2 linked regions of the Puniceicoccus vermicola genome follow. The protein of the gene in region 2 interacts with the protein of the main gene of each other region in a pairwise test. Links are inferred from orthologs where the notes say so. Each region holds a gene or a part of one and is shown on either strand. Other genes may lie near its edges. The genes, in order: odhB and lpdA.

Region 1 (3,309 bases), on a different replicon or contig from region 2:
ACTCGAAATCACAAGTTCGCTCGTCTAACCGACCAACGATTAGAGGAAAAAATCGGAGGAAACTTCGAATCTCTCCCCCGCCCCTCTAGGAGGAACGTGAATCTTCGCTGCCATCGAGGCCGAGAAGGCCGCGGTAGAGATCCACGCGGCGATCACGGAAAAATCCCCAGTTCGCGCGATCCCGCTGCATCTGGGCCCGATCAAACTCAGCAACCCGGACCCCGTCCTGATCCCTGGGAAGCTGTTTTGCGACGGCACCCCATGAATCCGTGATGAAAGAGGATCCGTAGAAGGTGATGCCCCCCCCGGGGCCTTCCTCATGCCCAAAGCGATTGCTCGCGACAACGGGCATCAGGTTGGCACCGGAATGGCCCTGCATCACTCTCTGCCAGTGGTCGCGTGAGTCCATTTCCGGCTCCTCAGGCTCCGAGCCAATCGCCGTGGGATAAAGCAGGCATTCCGCTCCTTTGAGAGCGAGGATGCGGGCCGTTTCCGGGAACCACTGATCCCAGCAAACCGCCGCGCCAACGCGCCCTTTCGAAGTATCGAATACGCGAAAGCCGGTATCTCCGCCATTGAAATAAAACTTTTCCTCATACCCCGGCCCATCTGGAATGTGGCTTTTGCGGTAAACGCCGAGACAACCTCGATCCCCATCGAAAACCGCTAGGCTGTTAAAGTAACTCTGGTTCGCCCTTTCGAAAAAGCTATACGGCAGCACGACATCCAGCTCGCGGCTCAGTCGGTCGAACATCTGGAATCCCGGACCTTCACCTGCCGTAACAGCTTGGTCAAACCACTCCGGATCTTCCCGTTGGCAAAAATACGGTCCGTCAATCAACTCCGGGCTCAAAATGATCTGAGCGCCCTGAGAATGGGCCTCCCGAACCAATTCCTCCGTTCGTGCCAGATTTCCCGATTGCGAACCAGAGTGGGCAAGCTGAACTACGCCCAGAGCCAACGTATTCTTAGTAGACATGGTAGTACCCTTATAAATTGCCCATCCACCAGACGAGAGGAAAACAAATCGTCCTTATCGATAGAACGACTTACTGGATCGGCCAAGAAAAAGCCAATTCCTGCCGCAGAAGGGAGTCACAGGCCAAACAAAGCCCGACCTGGGGCGCGAAGAAAACTCCGCCCCCCAGCGGATAAAGAAAAGGAACGACTAGGCTCCGAAGAGCATGCGAGCCGGATCCTCGATCGAGTTTTTGATCGAAACGAGGAACGAAACTGCCTCCTTGCCATCGACAATCCGGTGATCGTAGGAAACCGCCAGATACATCATCGGACGGATCACCACCTGCCCATCCACCGCGATCGGACGCTGCTGGATGGAGTGCATTCCCAAGATCCCGCTCTGCGGAGGATTAATGATCGGCGTGGAGAGAAGTGAACCAAAGACACCACCGTTGGTAATGGAGAAAACTCCGCCTTGGAGATCGTCGATCTGGATCTTACCTTCACGAGCCTTCTTGGCGTAATCACCAAGATCTTGCTCAATTTCGGAGAAAGACTTCTGGTCGCAATCGCGCAAGACCGGAACCATCAAGCCCTTCTCCGTGCTGACCGCGACGCCGATGTCGTAGTAATGATTCTGGACGAGTTCTTCTCCCTCGAGGCGGGCGTTCAGACCCGGCACATTCTTGAGGGCCTCTACAACCGCCTTCACGAAGAACGACATGAAGCCCAACTTGATGCCGTGCTTTTTGACAAAATCGTCTTGATACTTCTTCCGCAAGCCCATGACCGCGCTCATATCTACCTCGTTGAAGGTAGTCAAAATCGCCGATTCATTTTGAACCGAGACCAAGCGCTGAGCGATGCTCCGGCGCAATGGGCTCATCTTCTTGCGGGTTTCCGGACGGTCGCCAGTCGGCTTGGGCTCAGACTTCGCAGCGGGAGCACTTGCCTTCGAGGGGGCGGACTTTTCGGGAGCAGACTCCTTTTTCTCCAAAGCCGAGAGCATGTCTCCTTTGGTCACTCGCCCGCCTTTACCGGTTCCTTCCACTTCAGCCGAATCCAAACCGGATTCTTCCGAAATCCGGCGGACCGCAGGTGAATCCGTCGTCTCCTTTTCGGGAGCCGGCTCTGAATCTTTTTCTGCAGTTTCCTTTTCGCTGGCTTCACTGGAGCCGGAGTCTCCCGCAGCGGATTCGTCAATTTCAGCAATCACCTGGCCGATTTCAACTTCGTCTCCTTCGTCGGCTTTCAAGGAAATCTTCCCTGCCGCCTCGGCCGTGCCTTCGGAAGTAATCTTGTCGGTCTCCAACTCGTAAAGGACCTGATCCTTTTCGACGATGTCACCGTCTTTGACTTGCCACCCTGCGAGAATACCCGAGGAGATCGACTCTCCCAATGCTGGAACCTTTACTTCAATTGCCATAACTTTGTCCTTAAATTTTGATTACTATTCGACGTTTTCGATATTCTATTTTCCGGTCAGTGCCTTATTGACCAGTGCAGCTTGCTCTTCCTTGTGACGGGCAAGAAAACCGGTTGCCGGGCTCGCACTGGCCGGGCGCCCCGCATATTCCGGGACGAAGCCAAAGACCTCTTCCAAGCGAGTCGTCAAGAAAGTCCATGCCCCCATGTTCTGAGGTTCTTCCTGGCACCATACCACCCGTTTGAAGTTCGGATAGTTCGAAACGATCTCCTTCATGAGCTTCGTGTTGAATGGGAAATACTGCTCCACCCGAATGATGGCGACATTATCAATCCCCTGCTCTTCCTTCGCCTCGAGAATATCGTAATAAACCTTCCCCGAGCAGAGAACCAAAGTCTTCGCCTTCTTCGGCGCATTCTTGTCGTCCAGAATCGAATTGAAACAAGTATCGGTAAAATCTTCTCGATACGATACGGCTCGCTTGTGGCGCAATAGGCTCTTCGGCGTCAGAATGATCAACGGCTTGCTGAATTTCCGCTTCATCTGTCGCCGCAGCACATGGAAATATTGAGCCGGAGTCGTCAAATTACAGACCTGAATATTATTCTCGGCACAATTCTGGAGGAACCGTTCCGGACGTGCTGAGGAATGCTCAGGCCCCTGCCCTTCATAACCGTGAGGCAACAAGAGAACGATGCCACTGATCCGCTGCCACTTGGATTCGCTGGCGAAGATAAACTGGTCAATGACGACCTGCGCACCATTCACAAAATCACCGAATTGGGCCTCCCAAAGACTCAGCATCTCGGGATACTCGAGCGAATAGCCATAGTCAAAACCGAGAACAGCCGCTTCCGAAAGCAGGGAGTTGTGAACACAGAACTGTGCCTGGTCCTCACTGATGTGGCTAAACGGGACGTAGC
Region 2 (3,177 bases):
CGGACAGACTCCCCGCTGACCAAACTTTTCGTTTCGGGCAAAATCCAAAAAGTCGCCTTGGATTCCTCATCCCACCTCTCGACCCAGTTCCCTTCACTGCTGGTCGGAAAAGCCACCGTAGGGTTAAGACTTCGGGAATCATTCCAGCCCTCTTCCCGAACCTTTTCGTTCATGGAGACAAAGGCGACACCGATCCACTCCCCCTTCCGCGGAAAGACTTCTTCGAATCGGATCCCCGCCAATCCCAATCCCAGGACAATCTGATCTCGAGGGGCGCCGAGCCTCTCCAGTGCGGCCACACCCCCTGCAACGCTTAGCTGTTGATGAACCGGAGAATCGTCCCCGTAGAGCGGGGAAAAATGAGCCGTCGATTGCGACCAGGATCCCGCGTAGTCATAGGCCATGACATGAAACCAATCCACGACCTGCGCCAATGACTTGATCTCGTACCGCGTCGAGAGAGCCCGGTAGTACCCAGGCACCGCGACGGTTAAGATCAAGGGCCGCGACGCACCGCTCTGAGCTTTCCAGGTTCGCCGAATCTCCTCGCAGAGCTTCACGAAATTGGCCCGGTCTTCGGGACGATGAACCTGATTCTCCGCTCCCCCGAAAACGGGAAACTCCCAATCCAAGTCGACTCCATCCAACTCATGATCTCGAACGAACTCGACCACCGCCCGCGCAAAAGCGCGGCGGCTCTTGCGCGAAGAGGCAATATCCGAAAAGTTTTCCGACAATCCCCATCCGCCGATGGAAATCATTTGGAGCAAACGAGAGTCGTCCCCGCCGAGTCCCAAGAACTCTTCAAAAACCGCCGAAGACTCTCCAGCATTCAGCCCGTTGCCGGGAAAATCTGTTACCAGCCGCACCGATCCCGATTCGCGATCGAACTCCGGGTAGACAAAGGCGTAGATGACGTGGGTAAGGTTTTCCTCCACCACCCCGCGTTCCGCCTCCGACTTCATTCCCCACGAGGGAACGTAAGCGGTGACCACGGGCTCGGCCTCTTCAACGGCCGCGACAACTCCAAAAACAAAAAACAGACCCACCACCATCGCTAGCGGGCGACGACCGGAAAACCGGCCCATGGGGCTGTTTTTGAGTGAAATCACATGGAGTGAATGGCCCGCCCGTCGACAGCCATCGCCGCCTCTTTGAGGGCTTCGGACAATGTGGGGTGAGCGTGAACCGTGCGGGCGATGTCTTCTGCGCTCCCGCCGTATTCCATATGGGTCACGGCGGCCGCGATCAGTTCCGAAGCATTACGGGCGACGATCTGAATTCCCAAAACCTTATCAGTCTTCGCGTCCGCATGGACGATGACGACACCATCGGTTGCATCCGTAGCCATCGCCCGACCATTCGCGGTCAGCGGGAATTTGCCAGTCTTGATCGAAAGGCCCTGCTCTTTCGCCTGTTCCGCCGTGATCCCGGCGGAGGCAATTTCTGGATCCGTATAGATCACGGCAGGAATCACCCCGTAATTCACATGTCCGGCCTTTCCCGCTAAATTCTCGGCAAGTGCGACTCCCTCTTCTTCGGCCTTGTGGGCGAGCATCGGCCCTTTGATGACATCCCCGATGGCGTAGACTCCATCCACTCCGGTGGAGAAATGATCGTCGACTTCGATGCGTCCCCGATCGTCGGTCTTCACCCCGGCAGCTTCGAGCTTTAGCCCCTCGGTCACCGGCGCCCGTCCCACCGAGACCAGAACCTTGTCCGCTTCAAACTCGACCTTCCCTTTCGACCCTTCGGCTTCGAGAACGATCTTCCCTTTCTTCCCTTCGTGGGAACCGGTCACCTTCGTGGATTTATGGAAGGTCAGGCCCTGCTTTTTCAAAATTCGCTCCGCGAGCTTACTGACTTCCTCGTCATAGTTCGGAGCAATTTTCGGCAGAAACTCGACCACATCGACTTTCGACCCAAGCCGTTGCCAGACGGTCCCGAGCTCCAACCCGATGGCTCCGCCTCCGACGACAACGAGGTTTTCAGGAATCTCCTTCAGCGCGATTCCCTCGTCGCTGCTGATAATCTTCTCTCCGTCAAACGGCAGGAAAGGCAACTCCACGGTCTTCGAGCCAGTGGCAATGACGATGTTCTTCCCCTTGATCTCCGTTTTCTCTTCACCCTCGATCGCAACAGTGTCCGACGAGACAAATGAACCCAGTCCTTGGAAAAACTGAATCTTCCGGGCTTTGACCAGCTGCCCTACGCCGCCGACCAGCTTTTTCACCACTGAATCCTTGTTCTTCATCAAAGCCTCAAGATCGACTTCGATGTTTCCGGTAATCCCGTGTTTTTTCCCGTGGTCACGCGCAGCGGAGAGGATCTCCGTCGAGTGCAGCAAAGCCTTACTCGGGATACACCCGACATTGAGGCAGGTGCCTCCAAGAGTGGCGCGCTTATCTACCAAGGCCACTTTGAATCCTAGCTGAGCCGCCCGCAACGCGCAGACATACCCACCAGGACCAGCACCCAAAACAATGAGATCGAAAGAGGAGTCGGACATGCCTCTACCCCAATCAGAAAGAACCTTCGGGTCAATCCTGCAACACACATTGGGGGGATGCCCGATCCAGCGATCGAGAGCTGGAAGCTCTCGCTACTTTCGGTGCGAGCGTGCTTGAAGAAACGGCTTTCGCCGTTCCTCTCCAAATCTCCAGAAATCGTAGCGGAAGCGCGAGAGCGATTTCGATGACTGTGCCTCACTGGAGACTCGAATATCGGTCGAGAGCTGGAAGCTCTCGCTACTCTCGTTACGAGCGTGCTTGAAGAAACGGCTTTCGCCGTTCCTCTCCAAATCTCCAGAAATCGTAGCGGAAGCGCGAGAGCGATTTCGATGACTGCGCCTCACTGGAGACTCGAACATCGATCGAGAGCTGGAAGCTCTCGCTACTTTCGGTGCGAGCGTGCTTGAAGAAACGGCTTTCGCCGTTCCTCTCCAAATCTCCAGAAATCGTAGCGGAAGCGCGATAGCGATTTCGATGACTGCGACTCACTGGAGACTCGAACAACGGTCGAGAGCTGGAAGCTCTCGCTACTCTCGTTACGAGCGTGCTTGAAGAAACGGCTTTCGCCGTTCCTCTCCGAATCTCCAGAAATCGTAGCGGAAGCGCGATAGCGATTTCGATGACTGCGCCTCACTGGAGACTCGAACGACGATCGAGAGCTGGAAGC

What was found.
Region 1: the proteins of lpdA (region 2) and odhB interact in binary tests that used the Escherichia coli proteins (3 or more experiments, as listed by UniProt). The link is inferred for Puniceicoccus vermicola from one-to-one orthologs.

The regions. Positions count from the first base shown.
Region 1 is NZ_JACHVA010000127.1:184,342-187,650, forward strand. What follows is about bases 278-3,270. They hold odhB (2-oxoglutarate dehydrogenase complex dihydrolipoyllysine-residue succinyltransferase), read right to left. Parts: upstream 2,387-3,270; coding sequence 1,169-2,386; downstream 278-1,168. Other genes in these bases: H5P30_RS17680 (carbon-nitrogen hydrolase), read right to left, coding at 278-979; H5P30_RS17690 (2-oxoglutarate dehydrogenase E1 component), read right to left, coding at 2,432-3,270. In the rest of the region: H5P30_RS17675 (hypothetical protein), read left to right, coding at 1-28; more of H5P30_RS17680, read right to left, coding at 86-277; more of H5P30_RS17690, read right to left, coding at 3,271-3,309. UniProt on the Escherichia coli protein: E2 component of the 2-oxoglutarate dehydrogenase (OGDH) complex which catalyzes the second step in the conversion of 2-oxoglutarate to succinyl-CoA and CO(2).
Region 2 is NZ_JACHVA010000138.1:88,896-92,072, forward strand. Bases 310-3,170 are described here. They hold lpdA (dihydrolipoyl dehydrogenase), read right to left. Parts: upstream 2,510-3,170; coding sequence 1,109-2,509; downstream 310-1,108. Other genes in these bases: H5P30_RS19955 (glycoside hydrolase family 18 protein), read right to left, coding at 310-1,088. Outside these bases: more of H5P30_RS19955, read right to left, coding at 1-309. UniProt on the Escherichia coli protein: Lipoamide dehydrogenase is a component of the glycine cleavage system as well as of the alpha-ketoacid dehydrogenase complexes.